Regions from separate parts of the Actinomadura sp. NPDC048021 genome, predicted to be linked through region 1. Evidence: riboswitches for the same ligand, from Rfam matches in the RefSeq annotation. Region 1 holds a riboswitch; each other region holds the start of a gene.

Region 1 (7,104 bases):
CCGGACACGTAGGCGTTCAGGGACGTCGTCCGGCGGGAGGCGTCCGCGACGAGGACGTCCTCGACGGGCACGCCGTCCCGCTCGGCCATCGCCAGCAGGTCGGTGCGCAACCGCCCCGCCGGCAGCGAGTGGAACTTGTTGAACACGGGCTCCACGGCGAGCGGGTAGACGAACGAGGCGAAGACGACGAGGACGAACCCGCCCGCGGCGGCGCCGGCCCACCAGTGGCGCGGGAAGCGGCGGATGAGGGCGTAGAGGAGCAGCAGGGCGATCGTGTAGATGACCCACGTGACGGCGAGGGACTTCGCCTGGTCGACGAGCCATGCGGGCCAGCTCTGCGTGGACAGCCCGTACCGGCGCAGCACGGACTCGCTCCAGATGTGGAACGGGAGCCCGGCGACGCGCAGCAGCGTGGTCAGGGCCATGGTTCCGAGGATGATCCGAAGCGGCCGGCGGCGGGTTCTCCCGGTGGCCCAGCCGATGAACCGGGCGCCCAGCGGCGTGAGGCCCAGCACCAGGATCAGGGCGAGGCCGACGAGGAGCCCGGTGTAGGCGGGCGGGTTGACGGCCGAGTCGAACGCCCGGGAGCGGGCGATCTCGGCGGGGGTGAAGTCCAGCGCGGGATCGGGTTCCACCCGCCCGCCGGGAACGTGCCCGGGGAGCGGATTCCACGGAGTGGCTCGCGCGAGCACGGTCGCGACCCCGGCGAAGAGCACGGCGGCGGCGACGGCGGCGGCGATCCGGGGCCGGCGCGCGGGGGCGGCGCCGGGGGTTCCGGCGGCGGAGTCCCCGGCGCGGTCCTCGTCGGTCTCCGCCTCGCTCATGCGAGCTCCTCCTTCACGTAGTCGCGCCACAGTGCGGTGAAGCGCTCCCGCGTCAGGCCGAGCACGTCGCGCAGCGCCGCGGCCTCCGGGGCGCGCCCGGCGGCCCGGTAGAGCCGCACCAGCGCCGCTTCACCGTACCGGTCGGCGACCATCCGGCAGGCGAGCCAGGCCTCCTGGTAGGCCTGGGAGAGGCGGGGGGAGCCGCCGGCGAACGCGTCGGCGGAGGGCAGCGCGGAGGGCGTGCGCCCGGCGGAGACCTCGCGGCGCAGCTCGCCCGCCGCCGACCGGGTGCTGATCTTGACGCGCCGGTAGCCGACGTAGTCCGCGAAGCCCTCGATCAGCCACAGCGGGGTGCGCCCGTCGCGGGCGCCGCCGGTGGCGACGTGGGTCAGCTCGTGGGCGAGGACGACGTCGCGGCCCAGCTCGTTGAGGCGGCCGAAGGTGCCGGGGGAGACGATGACGCGGTCCTCGCCGCGACCGCCCCCGGCGGCCGGGGCGACGGCGGCGAGCGCGGCGATCTGGCCGAGGCTCTGCCCGGGGCCGGCGAGCGCGGAGGCGACGGTCGCGTCGGCGGGGACGAGCGCGACGACCCGCCGCGCCCACCCCGTGCCGACCACGGACGTCACGACCGGGACGGCCGCGTCCAGCCGCCGGGCGATGCCGTCGAGGCCGGCGCCGTCGCCGACGACCAGGCTCGTGCGGCCCCTGACCACCGTCAGGGGGCCGCAGTCCCAGATGTCGGTGTCGTCGGCGAGGCCGCGGGACGTCCCGTCGCCGACGATCGTCCACGCCCCGCCCCGCGGGGCCAGCGTGAGGTAGCGGGTGCGGGCCACGTCGCTCCGGTCGAAGCCGCGCAGCCTGTAGCGCGCCTCGACGCGGACGACGGCGGTCTCGCCGTCCACGGTCTCGACGCGGACGACGCGCTCCCGCCAGCCTTCCAGGGGAAGCTTCCGGAGATTCCCGTACATGCGGGACTGGGTGTCCTGGAAGGCGGCGGGGGCGTTGCCCACCGTGGCGAGGAACGCCATGCGGTCGCCTTGGCGGACGGCCGCGGCGCGATTGGCGAGGACGGCGGAGGCCAGGGAGGGATTGAACGTCCCGGCGGACGGGGAGCCGGGAGCACGGGCGCCCGCCGCCCGGCCGCCGGAGCGCGAGCCCGCCAGGCCGGCGCCTCCGGCGAGGAGGACGGCGACCCCGCCCGCGCCGAGGGCGAGGACCCTGCGCCGCGTGACGGGGGCGTCCTGCCCGGGGCCTTCCTCCATGGGCGCGATCCTATGCAGGGCGCGGGGCGTGGGGCGCCGTCACGACCGGTAGTCCGGGTAGCCGTAGCCGACGACGACGTCTGTGGAACGTTCCTTTATCCGGACGGCGTTGTCGGTGTTGCCCTCGACGGTCTCGATCGTGCCATCGTCGATCTTCTTGACCACCATGCCGACGTGCTCGATGTCGTCGACGGACTCACTGCCGCCCCACGAGAAGAACACGATCGCGCCGGGCCTCGGCTCGTTGCCCCAGCGGCCGTGCTCCTGGAACCAGCGGGCGTGGGCGACCGTCCAGGCGTCGCTGCCGACCTGGTCGCTGAAGCCGATCTGCTCGCCCACCCAGGAGACGAACATGTCGCACCAGTTCGCGTCGCCGTAGCCGCTGAGGGAGCCGCCGTCGCGCGCGAGGGTCTCCCGCGCGCGGGACGTGGCCATGTACCAGTCCTGGAACTTGGTCTCGCCGCCGCCGTCCTCCTCGACGCCGACCTGCGAGCGGGCGAGCTCGATGGCCTGCGCGGCGGTGGGGCGCGACTTCGCGACGGTCTTCGGGGCGGCCTTCTCGGAGGTCTCCGCCTTCGGCTGCTCGGGCTGGTCCTTCTTCGCCGGAGCCTTCGAGCCGGTCGTCTTGCGCTCGTCCTCGGCACGGCGCCCGGGCGGGCCGCCGTGCGCCGTCAGGCCGGGGGCGAGGTCGGCCGCGGCGGCGGCCCTCACCGGGGTGGAGCCGAACGGCAGGACCGACGCCTGCGCGGTGGCGGCGGCGGTGCCCAGCACGGCGGCGCCGACGATCACGCCGCCGGTCGTCCGCCAGGTCAGGGACAGGGGGTTCGGCTTGCGGTGCCTGCCGTGGGTCTTCTTGCAGTGCGCGCGTGGCACGGGGGGATCTCCTCGACTTCCATGCCGCCTACCGGGTTAGCTGACGGGTTCGGGCGTGGAAGCCGCCCTACGGCCCGCGAAGGCAGGCCGATTCACCCCGAAAAGGACGCAGTGGGTCCCCGGTTCCGCGGTGGACGCGCATGCGGGGCACGGCGGTCCGCGGACTCGGCGGTGACGTGCCCGGGGGCGGGCACGCCGGTTCTGAATGGGGAATCTCGGCGGGCGTGGACGCCCGCGGAGTGCAGGGGGTGGGGGCGTGGCCGCGTGGCGGCCACGCCCCAGGTAACGCTGCGGGATTCACTCCTTCTCTTCCAGACGCCTACCGGGTTAGCTGACGGGTTCGGGCGTGGAAGTGGCCCTACGGCGGCTCTCACCGGACTGCCGGGAGAGACGCGCCGATTCACCCCGGGTGCCGGAATGCCCGTCCGGAGAGTTCCTCCGGACTCCGGCGCAGATGGGTCCCCGGTTCCGCGCTGAGGCGGATTCGGCGCTGCCGCTGCGATCCTGGGGGCGAGATGGGGCCCGGCGCGGGACCTGTCTCCCGCGTGCGAACGAGCGGCGCCTTGTGTTGTGGACGGACGGCGGCCCGTCTCCGGGGACCGTCCGGGGCCTGCCCCGTGTACGCCACCGCGGCTGCGCGCTCAGCGCCATGCACGCTGCGGGCGTGCGCACGGTGGACGGGGTCGGCCGGGTCTGCGACGAGACCGTGCGGCGCCTTCGGGCGCCGCGGGACGGCACGTGGGGCGTGCCGCCTGGGGGGAGCGGCGCGTGGCTCGCGCCGCCGTCACGCGGGTGCTGGATGCGCCGCGTGGGGCCGGGGCGCCAGGTGGGCGCCGCGGGTCCACGGCGTCTGGAGGGCGCCGTGAGTGGTGCAAAGGTACCAAAACCCCAAAAGAAGGCAAACCCCCCCAAAATCAACAACGGACCAGGTCAAGCCTGGTCCGTTGTCGATGGAGGTCCCGTGACGCCCGTGGAGCAGGGGGTCAGGCGGTGCGTCAGGGGCGCCCGGCGCCGTAGAAGTTGCTCTTGTAGTAGCCGGAGCTGATGTCGCTGATCTTGACGACGTCGCCGGTGTGCGGGGCGTGGATCATCTTGCCGCCGCCCACGTAGAGGCCGACGTGGCCGAGGTTGCTGAAGAACACCAGATCACCGGGCTGCATGTTGTTCCAGGCGACCCGCTTGGAGCTGGTGTAGGCGTACTGGGTGTTGGTGGTGCGGGTGATGCTGACGCCCGCGGCGGCCCAGGCCTTCATGGTCAGACCGGAGCAGTCGTAGGAGTCCGGGCCCTCGGCGCCGTAGGAGTAGGGCTTGCCGAGCTGCGCGTAGGCGAAGTTGAGCGCCGTGCGGGCCGGGCCGCTCGCCGGGCCGTTGTAGGTGCCGCCCGTGGGGCCGCCGCCGCCCGGGCGGGAGGGCGTGCTCCCGCCGCCGAGCCGGCGCACGAGCGCCTTCTGCTTCTGCACCTGCTTGTCGAGGTCCTGCTTCTGCTTCTTCAGCTCGTCCTGCTTGGACTTCACCTCGTCGTAGGCGGCCTTCGCCTGGGACTGCTCGCGGCGGAGCCGCTGGGCGGTCGCGAGGAACTGGGTGAGCTGGGAGCTCCGCTCGTGCGACAGGTGCGAGAAGACGGCGGCCTGGTCGAGGATCGACTGCGGGTCGTTGCTGCCGACGAAGCCGGTGACGTCGGCCGAGTCACCGTTCTTGTAGGCGGTGGCCGCCATCTGCGCGATCTTGGACCGCTGCTCCTCGAAGTCGGCCTGCTCCTGCTTGCTCGCCTTGGTCGCGGCGTCGAACTTCTTCTTGGCGACCTTGAGCTTCTCGCGGTTCTGGTTGAACTGCTCGACCTTCTGGTCCATCTTCTCGTTGAGCTTGTCGAGCGTCTTCTGGGCCTGCGCCCGGGTCGGCTTGGGCTCGGCGTGCGCCACCACCGGGGAGCAGGTCAGGGAGACCGCCACGGTCAGTCCGGCGACGGCCGCCAGGCGACGGCGGAGGCCTGTGCCCGCAGAGCCCGCCCCGCGGCCAGGCCGCTGCGCCGGTGCCCCGATGTGATCATTGGCCACGGTCGGTTTCGCCCCTCTCGTCCACGACGTCAGCGGACGACATTAGCGAGGGGCAACAGCCGTCACAACCGATTCATCACTCTTTGATTGACATCTCTCATTATCATCCACTTTTAGTGACGCCATGATCACATACCGCGAGGACTGCCTTATCGGAGCCTTATGGGCGTCTTAGGAGCGGCCCAGCCTGCGCAGCAGCAGGGAGGACGGGCAGGGGCGCGCGTTGGCGCGCCGGGCGGCGTCGGCGACCTCCCGGTCGGACGACACCACGACCACCGAGCGGCCCGGCGGCTCGGCCCGCACGAGCTCGCCGATCAGCTCGTCCGCCGTCTGGCCCGGGTGGCTGAACCGCACCCGCACCCCGCGCGGCGCCGCGATGGCGACCGGCGCGTCCAGTTCCGCCCCGTCGAACACGCACGTCACCTCGGCGCGCGTCTGCGCGGCGAGCCCGCCGAGCCCCGACAGCAGCCGGCTGCGCTGGTCGGCCAGCGGCAGCTCCCCGTACCCGGTCTTGGTGACGTTGTAGCCGTCCACCACCAGGTGCACCTGCGGAAGCGTCAGCAGCCGGTCCAGCAGCTGCGGGTCGCTGTCGGACAGGGCCCGGCCGGGCAGCGCGCGGTGCGCCAGCCGGTCGGGCTCCAGCCCGCCGACCGCGTCGGCGGGACGGCCGATGGTGGAGGGCAGGGCCAGCTCCCGGCGGACGCCCTGCGCGGCGTCCACCAGCGCGTCCAGCAGCATCCGCAGCCGCACGTCGTCGACGTTGCGCCCCTCCCGCGCGGCCCGCTTGGCGGTCTCGGCCGCCTCCTCCGCCCGCGCGGCCCGGGCGCGCAGCCTGCGCAGCTCCTTGTCCGACGCGGCGGTCGACTCGCGCGCGGCGGCGAGCTCGCGGTCGGCCTCCTCCGCGACCGCGTGTGCGCGCTCCTCCGCGGCCCGGAACCGGGTGCGCGCGTCGTGCAGCTTGCGGCGCAGCTCGGCGACCTCGGCCTTGGTCTCGCGCAGCTCGGCGCGCAGCTTGGCCAGCTCGGCGCCGCGGGCGTCGCGGGTCGCGGCGAGCTCCGCCTTCAGCGCGGCGACGCGGCGTTCGGCCTCCTGCTCCTCCGACGCGCTCGCCGAACGCGCCAGCTCCTCGCGCGCGGACTCCACCAGCTCTGTCCAGCCCGCCGGGCGCAGCAGGTACGCCAGCACGGCGACGCGCACCGGGTCGGCCGCGGGCGGCACGTTCCCGCCCTCGACCGCCTCCACCAGGTCGGCCTGCGCCTCCCGGAGCGGCGCGGCGACCCGGCTCCGGAACTCCCCGTCCTTCTCCAGCACCGCCGCGATGTGCTGGCCCGCGAGCCTGGCGCGCTTGCGGCGCTCGAACCGCGCGAACCGGCGCAGCGGCACGGGGATCTCGTCGGAGGGCAGTGACCCGATCAGGTCGGCGGCGGCCTCCACCACGCCCTGCCGCACCGCCTCGGGCAGCGGGCGGGACGCCTTCTCCGCGGGCTCCCCGTCGCCGGGGGTCGCTTCGGGACCGCTGTCGATGATCCCGCTCCTTCCGGGCTGCGCCGCCGGTGGGCTGTGTGTTCCCGAGCGCGGTACGCCCTAACCAGGGCGAACGTGCGATCGGACGGATCGCGCCCGGCCCTCGGCGGGATGCCTCCCGCCCGTCCTCGCGGCCCCCGCCCGGCGGGACGTCCCGGCGCCCCCCAACCCTAGCGGCACGAAGTTCTGTCGGTGGGGTCCTCTACGGTCGCGCTCATGACGGCTGCGCACGGTGTCCAAGGGCGCGGAGCCCAGGGGCACGGGGCCCGGGGGCACGGCGTCCAGGGCACCCTGGACGACCTCGGCACCCCCCTCAGCGACGTCACCTTCGTGGTGGTCGACCTGGAGACCACCGGCGGCTCGGCGGCCGACTCGGCCATCACCGAGATCGGCGCGGTGAAGGTGCGCGGCGGTCAGGAGCTCGGCGAGCTCGGCACGCTCGTCGACCCGGGCGGCCCCGTCCCGCCGTTCATCACCGCGCTCACCGGCATCACCACGGCGATGGTGACGGCCGCGCCGCGGATCGAGTCGGTGCTGCCGGCGTTCCTGGAGTTCGCGCGCGGCTGC
Region 2 (7,104 bases), on a different contig from region 1:
AGTCCGCGGAGGTTGCTGCTCGTCGGCGCTCTGGGCGTCGCCGCGGTGATGTTCGTGGCGCTGGTGTTCGTCCCGATCCTGTTCGGCGCGAGCCAGTTCCTGTTCGGCGGCGGGATCGGCGGTGGCGGCGGCTGCGTGAACGTCGCCGGCGCCGGCGCGCAGCCCGCGGCGGCCGCCGACGCGAAGTCCGTCCCGGTCGACTACCTGAAGCTGTACCAGGAGGCGGGCAGGAAGTACGGCATCCCCTGGAACGTCCTGGCGGGCGTCGGCAAGGTCGAGACCGACCACGGCAGGTCGACGATGCCGGGCGTCTCCAGCGGGGAGAACTACGCGGGCGCGGGCGGTCCGATGCAGTTCCTGGACGCGACGTTCAAGGCGTTCGCGGTGGACGGCGACAAGGACGGCAAGAAGGACCGCTACGACCCGGCGGACGCCATCCCGACGGCCGCCGCCTACCTCAAGCACAACGGCGCCCCGGAGCGGATGCGCACCGCGATCTTCCAGTACAACCACTCGTGGGACTACGTGGACCTCGTCCTGGACTGGGCGAAGCGCTACGTCGGCGGCGACTTCAAGCCCGTCCAGGCGAACGGGATCAACTGCGAGGACAACGAGCTGCCCGCCAATGTCGGCGCCCTCGTCAAGACGATCATCGCGTTCGCGATGGCGCAGCGCGGCAAGCCCTACGTGTTCGGGGCGAACGGCCCGGACGCCTACGACTGCTCCAGCCTGATCCAGGCCGCCTACCGCCAGGTCGGGCTGAACCTCCCGCGCACGACGTTCGAGCAGTGGCCGTTCGGGGTGAAGATCGCCAAGGGCAAGGAGCAGCCCGGCGACCTGGTGTTCTTCAACTCCGGTCCCGGGACGTCGCCCGACAATCCCGGTCACGTCGGGATGGTGATCGGCGGCGGCAAGATGATCGTGGCGAGCTGCTCGGCGTGCGTGCCCGCGATCGGCGTGAAGACCTACAAGAAGCCGAACTGGGTCGGGGTGACGCGCCCGCTCGCGCGGCCGGACTTCAAGAAGAAGGTGGCCGAGCTGGCCGCGCGCCGGTAGCGGCCCGGCGGGGTCAGCGCAACCGGCGCCGGCCCACGACGAGCACGATCTCGCGCAGCGCGTCGGCGGCGGCCCGCACGTCCTCCGGCGGCACCCGGGCCAGCACCTCCTCGTGCGCCACCCCCGACGCGACCAGGGCCTGCTCGGTGACGCGCAGCCCGTCCGCGGTCAGCTGGACGAAGCGGCTGCGCGCGTCGCCCGCGTTGGCCTCGCGCTCCACGTAGCCGGCCTTCTGGAGCCGCTGCAGGACGTTGCTGGTCCCGCCCGAGGTGAGGAACGCCGACCGCGTGAGCTCGCTCGGCCTCAGCCGGTACGGCTCGCCCTCGCGGCGCAGCACGGTCAGCACTTCGAACTCGGCGTAGGTGAGGCCGAGTTCGGCCAGCGGGCCCCGGAGCGCCTGCTGTACCAGCGTGGCGACGCGCCCCGCGCGCTTGCTCAGTTCCAGCATCGCGACGAACGGCTCGGTCAGGCCGTCCCGCCGCCACGCGTCGGCCAGGTCATCGATGTCGTCCCGCACGCACCGAGCGTACTCGCTCGACTGATTGCTTTTCGTAAAGCTATCTTTTAAGCTTTCACGCATGGCAAATTCTCTGCTGCTCACGAACGGCCTCGTCATCGACACCGCGCCCGAACCGACCGTGCTGGGAACCGCCGACGTGCTCGTCGAGGACGGACGCATCGCCGCGGTCGGCCCGGACCTGGCCGCGCCGGACGGCGCCGAGACCATGGACGCGACCGGCCGCATCGTCATGCCGGGCTTCGTCGACACCCACCGGCACACCTGGCAGGCCGGGATCCGCGCGGCCCTGCCGGACGGCACGCTCCACGCCTACCTGCAGCGCGTCCTCGGCGAGCTGGCGCCCCGGTACCGGCCGGGCGACGTGTTCGCCGGGACGCTCGCCGGGTCCCTGGAGTGCCTCGACTCCGGGATCACGACGCTGGTCGACTGGTCGCACATCCAGCTCAGCGAGGGCCACACCGAGGCGAACATCGCGGCGCTGCGGGCGTCCGGCATCAGGGCGGTGTTCGGGTACTGCTACGGCGGCGACGGCGGCCTCGACGCGCTCGCCGCCGAGACCGGCCGCGTCCACCGCGAGCACTTCGGGTCCGGCGGCCAGGTCACGATGGCGATGGCGGCGCTCGGACCCGAGATCGGGGGCGACGAGCGCGCCCTCGCCGAGTGGCGGACGGCCCGCGACCTCGGGCTGCCGGTCACCGCGCACCTGGGCGGCCACGGCGCCGAGAGCGCCGCGCGCGGCCTGGCGTTCCTCGACGCCAACGGGCTGATGGACCACCCGGCCACGTACGTGCACGCCAACTTCTACACCGACGAGGAGCTGAAGCGGATCGCCGGAAGCGGCGGGACGGTGTCCGCCGCCCCCGCCATCGAGGCTGCGCTGGACATCGGCGCCCCGCCCACCGGGCGCGCCCGCGCCGCCGGCGTCCCGACCGGGCTCGGCGCCGACACGGTCACCTCCGGCCCCGGCGACATGTTCAGCATCATGCGCGCCGCCTACGTCCTCGAACGGGGGCGCCCGGACGGCGCCGGCCTCGGCTTCACCGTCGCCGACGCCCTGCGGACGGCCACGATCGAGGGCGCCGAGGTCGCGGGGCTCGCGGACGTCACCGGCTCATTGACCCCCGGCAAGCAGGCCGACCTGCTCGTCCTGCGCACCGACACCTTCGGCCTCGCGGCGGCGCACGACCCCGTCGCGGCCGTGGTCCTGTCAGCGGACACGCGCAACGTCGACACCGTCCTGGTCGCCGGACGCGTGGTCAAGCGCGGGGGAGCGCTGGTCGGCTACGACGTCCCCGCCCTCCTGGCGTCCCTCGCGGACTCCGCCGCGCACGTGACAGCGGCCTGAACCGGGGAGAATCGTCGGCCGCGCGTGGCATGCTGATCGGCGTGGAGTCCGAGATAACGATCCGCGTCGCCGACGAGCTGCTGATGTTCCTGCCCGCGACCCGGCGGGAGTCCCCAGCGCGGGTCCCCTACGACGGGACCTCGACGCTGGGGCACCTCGTGGAGTCGCTGGGCGTCCCCCTGCCCGAGGCGGGCCCGATGACCGCCGACGGCGAGCCCGCCGGGCCCGGCGCCCGCCCCGCGGCCGGGGCCGAGGTGCGCGTGGCCGCGGTCCCGCGCCCCCAGCCCGTGCCGCTGGACCCGGGCCAGGTCGCCCCCCGCTTCCTCCTGGACGTGCACCTCGGCACGCTGGCCCGGCGCATGCGCCTGCTCGGCCTCGACACCGCCTACCACAACGACATGGACGACCCGGCGCTCGTCGTCCAGGCCAACGAGGAGCGCCGCGTCCTGCTCACGCAGGACCGCGGCCTCCTGCGCCGCCGCGCGCTGTGGTTCGGCGCCTACGTCCGCGGCTCGCGCCCCGACGACCAGCTCCGCGACCTGCTCGACCGCTTCGCGCCCGTCCTGCGCCCGTGGACGCGCTGCACCGCCTGCAACGGCGAGCTCGTCCCGGTCGACAAGCAGGAGATCGAGCGCGAGCTCCAGTCGGGCACGCGCCGCAGCTACGACGTGTACGGCCGCTGCGCGGTCTGCGGGCAGGTGTACTGGCGCGGGGCGCACGGCGACCACCTGGAGGAGATCGTCCGCGACGCGACGCGTCTGGTCGACTCCCTCAGGCGGGACGGAACCGGACGGACCGGCGCCGCGGTCTGATCACGAACACGGAGAGGAGCTGGTCGCGATCGATCTCGTGGTGGTGGGGGCGGCGATCCTCGCGGAGGGGCGGCTGCTGGCCGCCCAGCGCGCCGAGCCGCCGCACATGGCGGGCGGCTGGGAGCTTCCCGGCGGCAAGGTCGACCCCGGAGAGTCGGACGAGGACGCCCTGGTGCGCGAGTGCCACGAGGAACTGGCCGTGAAGGTACGCCTGGGCCGCCGCGTGGGCGGCGACTGGCGCCTCAGCGGACGCGCCGTCCTCCGCGTCTGGACGGCCGAGCTGGTAGAAGGCGAGCCGCAAGCCCTGGAGCACCTGCAACTCCGCTGGCTGGCACCCTCAGAGCTCCACGACGTCAACTGGCTCCCCGGCGACCGCCCGGCAGTAGACCTCCTGGCCGCCCAAGGCCTCGGCTAGGAAATCCTATTCGCGCCTGCGAAGTCGGAGCGGTCGGAGAGTTTGGAGATCTTGACCACGTCGCCGGTCTGGGGGGCGTGGAGGTACTTGCCGTCGCCCAGGTAGATGCCCATGTGGTGCAGGTTGCTGCCGAAGTACACCAGGTCGCCGGAGCGGAGGGCGCCGCGGGAGACCTTCGTTCCCATGGCGAACAGGTCGCCGGTGTAGTGCGGGAGGCCGGGCTTGCCGACCTGGGCGTAGGCCCAGACGACGAGGCCCGAGCAGTCGAAGCTGCTCGGTCCGGCGGCGGCCCACACGTACGGGGAGCCGAGCTTGGTGAGCGCCTTGCGGGCCATCTTGGCGGGCAGGCCGGAGCCCTTCACGGTGGCGCTGAGGCCGGTGCGCGGGTCGCTCGCGTGGGTGGTGGTCAGCTTGTCGAGGCGCTTCATCACCTCGGAGACCTTGGCCTTGGCGGCCTCGCGCGCCTGCTTGGCGTCGTCCCAGGCCTTCTTGACCTGGGCGGTCTTGGCCTTGGCGGTGCGCTCCGCGGCGTCGGCCTGGTCGATCTGCTTCTTCAGGGCGAGGACGGCGGTGGCCTGGCTCTGCGCCAGGTAGGCGCGGTCGGACAGCCCCTCGGGGGAGGCGCCGGAGCCGAAGAGGACGTCGGGGCCGCCGGCCATGTAGTTCGCGGCGGCCAGGCTGCCGAGCTTCTGGCGGGCGGGTTCGGCGAGGGCGCGCAGCCGCTCGGCCTCCCGGGTGGCGTCCTGTTCGGCCTTGCGGGCCTTGGTGAACTCGACGCGGGCCTTGTTGAACTTCTCCGTGAGGATCTCGGCCTCTTCGTTCAGCGCGTCGAGGCTCTTGCGCAGGCCCTTCTCCGTCGTCGGCGTGGGGCTCGGCGCCGTGGGCGCGGAGGCGGGCCGGAACGGCTGGGCGGCGTGGGCGAGGTCCGGCGCGGTGGCGCCGAGACCGATCAGGAGCAGGGTGGCGGTGGCGGTGGGCAGAACGCGACGCCGCCGGGGGGAATCCGGAGCCAAGCCGGTGTTCTCCTCTCCTCGTACGCCTACCGGGTTAGCTGACGGGTTCGGGCCAGGAGTCGCCCTACGACGAGCGTCGATTCACCCCGAGGGTGGTGGGTCCCCGGTTCTCCCGCGGGAGATTCGGCGTTCCGGCCGCAGTCCCCTGGGGGCGGGACTCCGGACGACCGGATCTCGGGCAGATTACAAAGGATGCGCAAAGTTGGCCAATCGAGGTCCGTGTGACCGATGGGGCGAACGACTCGGAGTGGGTGGTACGCACGGCCAAGTAGAATGGGTACGGCCGCACGTCTGCGGCGACTCCCGAACTCTCACGCAAGGCGAACCCGCATGCCCATCTCCACGCGCGACGACCTCCGTAACGTCGCGATCGTCGCCCACGTCGACCATGGCAAGACGACGCTGGTCGACGCCATGCTCTGGCAGTCCGGGGCCTTCCGCGAGAACCAGGACGTCGACGACCGCGTGCTCGACTCCAACGACCTGGAGCGCGAGAAGGGGATCACCATCCTCGCGAAGAACACCGCGGTCCTGCACAACGGCCTGACGATCAACATCATCGACACCCCGGGGCACGCCGACTTCGGCGGCGAGGTCGAGCGCGGCCTGTCCATGGTGGACGGCGTCGTCCTGCTGGTCGACGCCAGCGAGGGCCCGCTCCCGCAGACGCGCTTCGTGCTGCGCAAGGCGCTCGCCGCGCGGCTGCCGGTGATCCTGGTCGTGAACAAGACCGACCGCCCCGACGCGCGCATCGACGAGGTCGTGGACGAGACCTACGAGCTGTTCATGGACCTCGACGCAGACGAGGACCAGATCGACTTCCCGATCGTGTACGCGTCCGGCCGCGCCGGGCGGGCCTCGCTCGACAAGCCCGCCGACGGCGCCATGCCCGGCAGCGAGGACCTGGAGCCGCTGTTCAAGGTCATCACCGAGACGATCCCCGCGCCGTCCTACGACCCCGACGGCCCGCTCCAGGCGCACGTGACGAACCTGGACGCCTCCAGCTACCTCGGCCGGATCGCGCTGTGCCGCGTGCACGCCGGCACGATCAAGAAGGGCCAGCAGGTCGCCTGGTGCCGGCGCGACGGCAGCGTCGAGCGGGTGAAGATCACCGAGCTGATGATGACGGAGGCGCTCACCCGCAAGCCCGCGGACGAGGCCGGGCCCGGCGACATCATCGCCATCGCCGGAATCCCCGACATCATGATCGGTGAGACCCTCGCGGACCCGGACGACCCGCGCCCGCTGCCGCTGATCACGGTGGACGAGCCGGCGATCTCCATGACGATCGGCACCAACACCGGGCCGATGGCGGGCCGCGAGAAGGGCACCAAGGTCACCGCCCGGATGGTCAAGGACCGCCTCGACCGCGAGCTCGTCGGCAACGTGTCGATCCGGGTGCTGCCGACCGAGCGCCCCGACGCCTGGGAGGTGCAGGGCCGCGGCGAGCTGGCCCTGGCGATCCTGGTCGAGAACATGCGCCGCGAGGGCTACGAGCTGACCGTCGGCAAGCCGCAGGTCGTCACGCGGGAGATCGACGGCAAGAAGCACGAGCCGGTCGAGCGGCTCACCGTCGACATCCCCGAGGAGCACCTCGGCGCCGTCACGCAGCTGATGGCGGTCCGCAAGGGCCGCATGGAGCACATGACCAACCACGGGACGGGCTGGATCCGGATGGAGTTCCTCGTCCCGGCCCGCGGCCTGATCGGGTTCCGCACCGAGTTCATGACCGAGACGCGCGGCACCGGCATGGCGCACCACGTCTTCGAGGACTACGAGCCCTGGTTCGGCGAGCTGCGCACCCGTCCGTCCGGCTCGCTCGTCGCCGACCGGTCCGGCGCCGCCACCGCCTACGCGATCACGAACCTCCAGGAGCGCGGGACGTTCTTCGTCGGCCCGACCACCGAGGTGTACGAGGGCATGATCGTCGGGGAGAACTCCCG
Region 3 (7,104 bases), on a different contig from region 1:
GTGGGTCACACGGCGGGGAACGGGTCCGTTTTGAGACGGTCACCGGAAGTGGTCGGCTTCGGGCGTGAACGGAAAACCCGGGCAAAGATCTAGCCTCTTTGCAGGGACATGGGCGAATAGTCCCTCACTGACGTATGTAGCTTTTTTCTCCCAGGGGCAGGTGACGCCGAACGGGGGACGGGGTTGGCGGAAGCGGAAGGCACGCAGCCCGGGGTGCCCGGCGCGGACGTGGAGGACCTCCGGGGCGCGGCGCGCGACCGGGCCGTGCTGGCGGAGGCGCGGGTCGTGCTGGCCCGGCGTCTCGGCGTCCCGCCGGGCGAGGCCCTGCAGCACCTGATCTGGCTCGCGCGCGATCTGGACATCGACATGGCCGAGGCGGCGTCGCTGCTGGTCAAGGACGGCGGCGGCGGGCCGGTGGGGGCCGTGGTGGCGGGGCGCAGGGCGCCGCGCGCCGAGGAGGTGCCCGCGGAGCGCCAGGCGGTCCTGTCGGAGGCCGAGGACGTCCTGCGCCGGGTGACGGCCGAGGACACCGCGGGGGACGCGGAGATCCTCGCGGGGGTGCCCGACGACCCGGCGGCGACGGCGGTGCTGGAGGGGGCGCTCGACTCGGCGGCCCACCTGGTCCCGGTGCGGGGGCCGGACGGCAGCGTGGTCGACTTCCTTTTCGCGGAGCTCAACGGCGTCGCCAAGGACATGTTCGGGCGGGGCCGGGAGGAGCTGACCGGACTGCGGCTGCTGCGGACGGACCCGGGGGCGGTGCTCAGCGGCCTGTTCGACGACTACGTCGGGGTGCTGGAGTCCGGGATGCGTTTGGAACGTTCCTCGATCCAGTATTCGACGGCTCAGCGGGGCCTGTCCCGCTCGTCGCGGATGAGTGTGCGATGCGTGCGGGTGCCTACCGGTATCTGCGTCACATGGCGGTACCACCTGGCCGAGGACCGTATCGCGCGGCGGCTGGAGCGGGTCGAGCGGCTCGCGCTGATCGGGTTCGGGGAGTGGGACCTCGCCACCGGGGAGGCGGACTGGACGCCGCAGATGCTGGCCAACTACGGCCTGTCTTCCGACGAGGTGCCGCCGATGCCGCACGACCTGCCGAAGGTCGTGGCCGACGACGACCTGCCGCTGGTCGAGGAGGCCGTCCAGACCATGTTCTCGCGGCGTGAACCGGTCGAGGCGGAGCACCGCGTGATCAGCCATGACGGGACGCCCCGCCATCTGTGGGTGTTCGCCGAGCCCGTGCTGGGCGAGTCCGGCCTGCCCGTTTCGATCAACATCGTGTCGCAGGACATCACCCGGCGGCGCGGGGTGGAGCGCGCGCTGGCCGAGACCCGGCGGCAGATGCTGCGCCAGCAGGCGCGGACGGCCCAGGAGCGGCGCGTGGCGGTGACCCTGCGGCGGGCCATCCTGCCGGACGAGGACGAGGTCGAGCAGCTGCCGGGCCTGTGCACCTCGATCCGCAGCATGGCGGCGGAGAGCACGGCCCGCATCGGGGGCGACTGGTTCGCGACCAAGGCCCTCCAGGACGGGCGGGCGATGTTCGCGATCGGGGACGCGGCCGGGCACGGGCTGCCGGCGGCGGCGGCGATGGCGCGGACCCGGAACGGCCTGCTGGGTCTCGCCTGCACGGGGGAGCGCCCGGGGCGGCTGGTCGGCTGGCTGAACGAGCTGATCGGCGGCATGGACCCGCCGGCGACGGGCACCGCCATCGTCGCCCACTACGACCCGTCCCGGCACGTCCTGGAGTGGACGTGCGCGGGCCATCCGCCGCCGATCCTGGTCCGGGACGGGCGGGCGACCCCGCTGGAGGTGGTCCGCGACCCGATGCTCGGCGCCATGCCCGGCTGGGAGTACACGACGATCACCACTGGGCTCACGTCGGGCGACATGCTCTTCCTCTACACCGACGGCCTGGTGGAGCGCCGGGACGCGGACCTGGACGAGCGGATCGTCCGCCTGACCCACATCCTGCGGGACTCCTCCACGCGTCCCGACCGGGTGCTGGACGAGGTGCTGGCGCGGATGGAGCACGACCGGGCGGCGGACGACACCACGCTGTTCGCCCTTTACGTGGAGTGACCGTCCGGGCCTCGCGGTGACGGACGGCACGCCTGGCCAGCGAAGATCACCTAGTGTGACGTGCGCCTCACCCGGCGGGGCGGCCGGGTGGCGGGCCGCCTCGGCGGAGACCGTCCGACGCCCCCTATTCGATCTTCTTTACCTTTTCCCGAAGGCTCGGTAAGGGAGGCGGGCAAGGGGTTGGGCGCCTCTCGAGAAAGATCGGGAAGAGGGGGCGCCGCCCCGGTGTTGGGAGTCTCTTGAGAGGGCTTTGAGCAGGCAAGACTTTACTTTATGCCTGGTTTGCTTTTCTTGAGAAGGTTGGTACCTTCGATCCCGAATCACGCAGCGCGTCCCATGCGTTGCCACCGGCCGCACCATGCGCGGCCGAGGATCGCGGAGCGGTATCCGCACGCGATGCGCGCCAATCGACGCGCGCCCCCTCATCAAGATCTGCCAGAGAGAACATCCGTATACCTGCACCGCTCCCGCGGTGCGAGGCCGAGTCCGTCCGGTCGGTGACCGGAGCGGAGCCGGGGACCCACGTTTCTGGGGTGAATCGGCGCGCCCGAGAGTCGCGCCGTAGGGCTGCTTCCATGCCCGAATCCGTCAGCTAACCCGGTAGGCGCCATGGAAGACAAGGAGATTCCCTGCATGTCCGGTCTTTTCGATCGACTTTCGCTCAACCGCCTCACCCCCGAGGACAAGGCCGTCGGCGTCGCCGTGGGCGCGGTCCTGGCGGGCGCGGTCGGGCTCTCGGTGGTCAACCCCCTCGCCGGCGGCCGCGCGGCCGCCGAGACCTCCGCCCAGGCGGCGGTGGTCTCCGAGCAGGGGACCGCCGCTCACCAGCCCTCCCAAGCCAAGACGGTGAAGGCCGAGAACGCCGTCGCCGAGGCGCGGCGCGAGGGCTTCAAGGTCCCCCCGCACGCGGTCAAGCCCGCCGAAGTGATCAAGCTCGCGGAGTCGCAGGTCGGCGTCCACGAGGGCAAGGGCGGTCAGACCAAGTACCACAAGTGGTACATCTCGACTCCGCACGCGAAGGCCACCGCCAAGCGCGACGGCGGCTTCTCGGTCAAGGAGTACAACGGCGCCCAGTGGTGCAACATGTTCGTCTCCTGGCTCGGCGCCCAGACCGGCGTCAAGAACATGGGCTGGGACGCCTACACCGTCCAGCACGCCAGCTGGTTCAAGCAGACCGACCGCTGGGGCCACAAGGCCAGGCCGGGCGCCGTGGTGTTCTTCGACTGGCAGGACGGCTCCAAGGCCGGCATCGGTGACATCGACCACGTCGGCATCGTCGTCAAGGACAACGGCGACGGCAGCATCACCACCGTCGAGGGCAACACCGACAACGCGGTGCAGAAGAAGGTCCGCGAGAAGTCGCAGGTCGTCGGCTACGGCTACCCCGACTACGCCCGCTGATCCGACGCGTCCCGAGAAGGTGCGCGCCTCGCGAAGGCGCCCGGCCTCAGGCCGGGCGCCTTCTGGCGTTCCGGGTGTTGTGCCCAAACCCTCCGGTGACGGTGGGTAATGCTAAGCGTTGACAGCCTTTGATCCCTCTTGGACCTCAGTGCGGAGTTCCTGGAAAGGAATCCAGCACGCCGGAGTCTGCGGAGGGGGATGCCCATGGCGGTGCGCCCGGATGTCAGCGTGGTGGTGATCGCCTACAACGACGCCCGCAGGCTTCCGCGGGCGGTGGCCTCGACGCTGGCGCAGTCGCTGGGCGGCGTCGAGACGGTGATCGTCGACGACGCGAGCACCGACGGGACGGGCGAGGCCGCCGACCGGCTCGCCGCGGCCCATCCGGGGCGGGTCCGGGCCGTCCACCTGCCGGCCAACTCCGGCGGCTGCGGCCGTCCCCGCAACACCGGGATCGAGGAGTCCACCGGCCGGTACGTGATGTTCCTCGACAGCGACGACCTGCTGGACCGGCACGCCTGCCTCAACCTCCTCGCCGCCGCCGAGGACACCGGCGCCGACGTGGTCTCGGGGCTCTGCGACCGGATCTTCCTCGACCTGCCCGAGGGCGCCAAAGGGCGGATCCGCCCCTGGTACCCGTGGCTCTACCGGCACAGCGCGGTCTACGGGTCGCTGAGCGAGAGACCCGATCTTCTCTACGACACCCTCTCGACCAACAAGGCCTACCGCCGCGGCTTCCTGGAGGAGCACGGCCTGCGGTTCGTCGAGCGGCTGCACTACGAGGACCTGCTGTTCACCGCCGAGGCCTACCTGGAGGCGGGGCGGACCGCCCTGATCCCGCACCGCGTCTACAACTGGCTGGTCAAGGAGCGGACGCGGGCGCCGTCGATCTCCAACCGGCGCGCCGACCTGGCGAACTTCACCGACCGGCTGGAGATCCACCGCCGCATCGACATGCTCTTCGCGCTGCGTGGCGCCTACGACCTGCAGCGGGCCAAGGACGTCAAGTTCGTCAACCACGACCTGGTGCTGTACCTGCGCGACCTGCGCGACCGCGACCCGGCCCACCAGGCGCGCTTCCTCGACCTGGCCGCCGCCTACCTGGATGAGCTGGACCCGCGGGTCTTCGAGCAGGCCAACCCGCTGCCCGCGATCGCCGCGCACCTGATCCGCGAGGGCGATCACGCGGGCGCGCTCGCCGCCGCCGAGTACGACCCCGTGAAGCGTCCCGAGCTGCGCGCCCGCCTGGTGGAGCGGGACGGGCGGGTCTACTGGGGCGCCGGTCGCCCGCGCGGCACGCTCGGCCGCCGCGTCCGGGACGTCACGTCCTTCGGGTTCCATGTGCGGCCCCTCCGGGAGCTGCGCCCGGCGAACACCGTGACGCGGCTGGAGACGCGCGGCGGCCGCGTGCTCATGGCCGGCCACGTGCTGAACCCGCTGGAGCGGATCCCGCGGGATGCCGAGCTGGCCGGGACGCTGGAGTTCCGCGACCGGCGCGGCCGCTCGCGGAAGGGGCGGGTCCGCGCGCCCGTCCGGCATGAGGGCGACCGGCTCACCTGGCGCGCCGAGTTCGACCCCGCCCGCAGGATCCGCCCCCTCGGGTTCATCGACCCCGTCTGGGACGTGCGGCTGCGCATCCGGGTGGACGGCGAGGAGGTGGTCACTCGGCTCGGCGAGGGGCGCGGGTCGCCGTCGCTCGGCGGGGTCTTGCTGCCCGTCCGGCCGCGGCTGACGCGGTTCGCGGGGGACCGGCTCCGCTCCTACGTCACCGAGGGCGGGCACCTGGCGTTCGCCCTGGAGGCGGGGAGCCCGTGGGCGCGGCTCACCCGCGCCGCCGCGCGCCGCGCCGCCCTGTCCCGCCCGGGACGGCTGACCCGGCACCGGCTCCGGGAGCTGGGCCGGGCGGTGCGCCGGACCCTGACCGGCCGGAACACCAAGATCATCGTGTTCAACCGGGTGCTGAGCCGGCTGCCCGTCCGGGCCGGCATGGCGGTCTTCGAGAGCCAGCTCGGCCGCCACTACTCCGACAACCCCAAGTACATCTACCGGGAACTGCGCAGGTCCGGCCGCCCGGTGACGGCCGTGTGGTCGTACGCCTCGTCCCCCAAGGGGTTCCCCGACGACGCCCGGCTCGTCAAGCGCGGGTCCTGGGCGTACTACCTGGCGCTCGCGCGGGCCCAGTTCTGGATCGACAACCAGGGCTTCCCGGACCGGCTGCGCAAGCGTCCCGAGACCACCTACATCCAGACCTGGCACGGGTCGGCGTTCAAGCTGATGGGGCTGGACCAGCCGCGGATGAAGTCGGGGCCCGCGGGCGACCAGGAGCGGCTGCGGCGGATGGTGGAGCGCTTCGACTGCTTCCTGGTGCGTTCCGGGCACGACTCCGAGACGCTCTGCAGCGGCCTCGGCGTGCGCTCCGAGCTGCTCCCGGTGGGGTATCCCCGCAACGACCCCCTGGTCAACGGGGTGGACGGCGACCCGGAGCTGGCCGCCGAGGTCGCGGCCCTGCGCGAGTCGCTCGGCCTGGACGACGGGCGCCGGGCAGTCCTGTACGCGCCCACGTACGTCACCGGGCCGAGGGGGCGTCCCGTCCGGCTCCTCGACCCGCCTGTGGATCCGGGGGTCTTCGCGCGAGAGCTGGGGGAGGAGTGCGTCCTGCTCGTCCGGCCCCACTACCTGTGCCGGGCGAACGTCCCGCCGGGCGCCCGTGCCGTCATGCGGGACGTCGGCGCGGTCCCCGACGTGACGCCGCTCCTGCTGCTGGCGGACGCCCTCGTCACCGACCACTCCTCGATCATGTTCGACTTCGCCCTGCTCAACCGGCCGATCGTGCTGCACCTCCCGGAGGGCAGGGACCTCGCCACCGGCTACTTCGACCTGGAGCGGCACGCTCCTGGGCCGATCACCCGCACCGAGGACGAGCTCGTCGCCGCGCTCGCCGGCCTGGACGCGGCCGGGGCCGAGCACGCCGGGCGGCGCCGCGCGTTCGCCGCGCGCTTCGGCGAGCACGAACGCGGCACCGCCGCGAAGACGGTGGTGGACCGCTACTTCCCCGCCGCGCCGAGCAGGAGGGAAACGCCATGACCGCGCCGCGTGACGTCTTCATCGTGTGCAACAACGCCGACGAGATGGGCGGCCTCCAGCGGTGGGCGCACCACATGGCGCGGCTGCTGGCCGGGCGCGGCGACCGCGTCACCCTCGTCGGGATCACGCGGGGGCCGGAGCCGTACCACCACGGCCGCGACGGCTCCTACGCCGTCGAGGTGCTGCACGGGGAGTGGGGCCCGCCCGCCATGGCCTGGCGCCCGCGCAAGGCGCTGCAGCGGCTCGACCCGGCGGCTCGGGCCCGGGACCTGTGGCGGACGGCCGCCCAGCGGCGCGGCGCGGCGCGCCTGTCGGAGCTGTTCGCCGCCGCGCGGCCGGGGGCGGTCGTCATCGTGGCGCAGGTGTGGGCGATGGAGTGGGTGCGGCTCGCCGACACCTCCGGGCTGCGCGTCGTGGGCATGAGCCACGAGTCCTACCAGGCGACCCGGAGGTCGTCGCGGTACCGGCGGGTCAAGGATCTCTACGCCTGCGCGGACCGGATGCTGGTGCTCACCGCCGAGGACGCCGATGCCTGGGCCAGGGACG

What was found. A riboswitch is a leader RNA that binds a small molecule or an ion and turns the genes downstream of it on or off. The one in region 1 is predicted to bind cyclic di-AMP.
Region 2: it holds a riboswitch for cyclic di-AMP, as region 1 does, so the genes downstream of both, AB0C87_RS02770 (NlpC/P60 family protein) here and AB0C87_RS22100 (CHAP domain-containing protein) in region 1, are expected to answer to the same signal.
Region 3: it holds a riboswitch for cyclic di-AMP, as region 1 does, so the genes downstream of both, AB0C87_RS40175 (CHAP domain-containing protein) here and AB0C87_RS22100 (CHAP domain-containing protein) in region 1, are expected to answer to the same signal.

What each region holds. Positions count from the first base shown of each region.
Region 1 covers NZ_JBEZJQ010000013.1:17,182-24,285, reverse strand. Annotated here, with positions in the region: gene AB0C87_RS22110 (M48 family metallopeptidase) at 1-824, opposite strand, end outside; gene AB0C87_RS22105 (hypothetical protein) at 821-2,086, opposite strand; gene AB0C87_RS22100 (CHAP domain-containing protein) at 2,126-2,959, opposite strand; cyclic di-AMP (ydaO/yuaA leader) riboswitch at 2,969-3,108, opposite strand; cyclic di-AMP (ydaO/yuaA leader) riboswitch at 3,261-3,459, opposite strand; gene AB0C87_RS22095 (NlpC/P60 family protein) at 3,955-4,908, opposite strand; gene AB0C87_RS22090 (NYN domain-containing protein) at 5,185-6,462, opposite strand; gene AB0C87_RS22085 (DEDD exonuclease domain-containing protein) at 6,754-7,104, shown strand, end outside.
Region 2 covers NZ_JBEZJQ010000001.1:584,461-591,564, reverse strand. Annotated here, with positions in the region: gene AB0C87_RS02795 (bifunctional lytic transglycosylase/C40 family peptidase) at 1-1,056, shown strand, start outside; gene AB0C87_RS02800 (hypothetical protein) at 1-1, shown strand, start outside; gene AB0C87_RS02790 (MarR family transcriptional regulator) at 1,070-1,573, opposite strand; gene AB0C87_RS02785 (amidohydrolase family protein) at 1,635-2,921, shown strand; gene AB0C87_RS02780 (Mut7-C RNAse domain-containing protein) at 2,963-3,733, shown strand; gene AB0C87_RS02775 (NUDIX domain-containing protein) at 3,762-4,148, shown strand; gene AB0C87_RS02770 (NlpC/P60 family protein) at 4,145-5,161, opposite strand; cyclic di-AMP (ydaO/yuaA leader) riboswitch at 5,169-5,300, opposite strand; gene typA (translational GTPase TypA) at 5,492-7,104, shown strand, end outside.
Region 3 covers NZ_JBEZJQ010000040.1:48,692-55,795, forward strand. Annotated here, with positions in the region: gene AB0C87_RS40170 (SpoIIE family protein phosphatase) at 184-2,076, shown strand; cyclic di-AMP (ydaO/yuaA leader) riboswitch at 2,545-2,698, shown strand; gene AB0C87_RS40175 (CHAP domain-containing protein) at 2,710-3,477, shown strand; gene AB0C87_RS40180 (CDP-glycerol glycerophosphotransferase family protein) at 3,682-6,558, shown strand; gene AB0C87_RS40185 (glycosyltransferase) at 6,555-7,104, shown strand, end outside.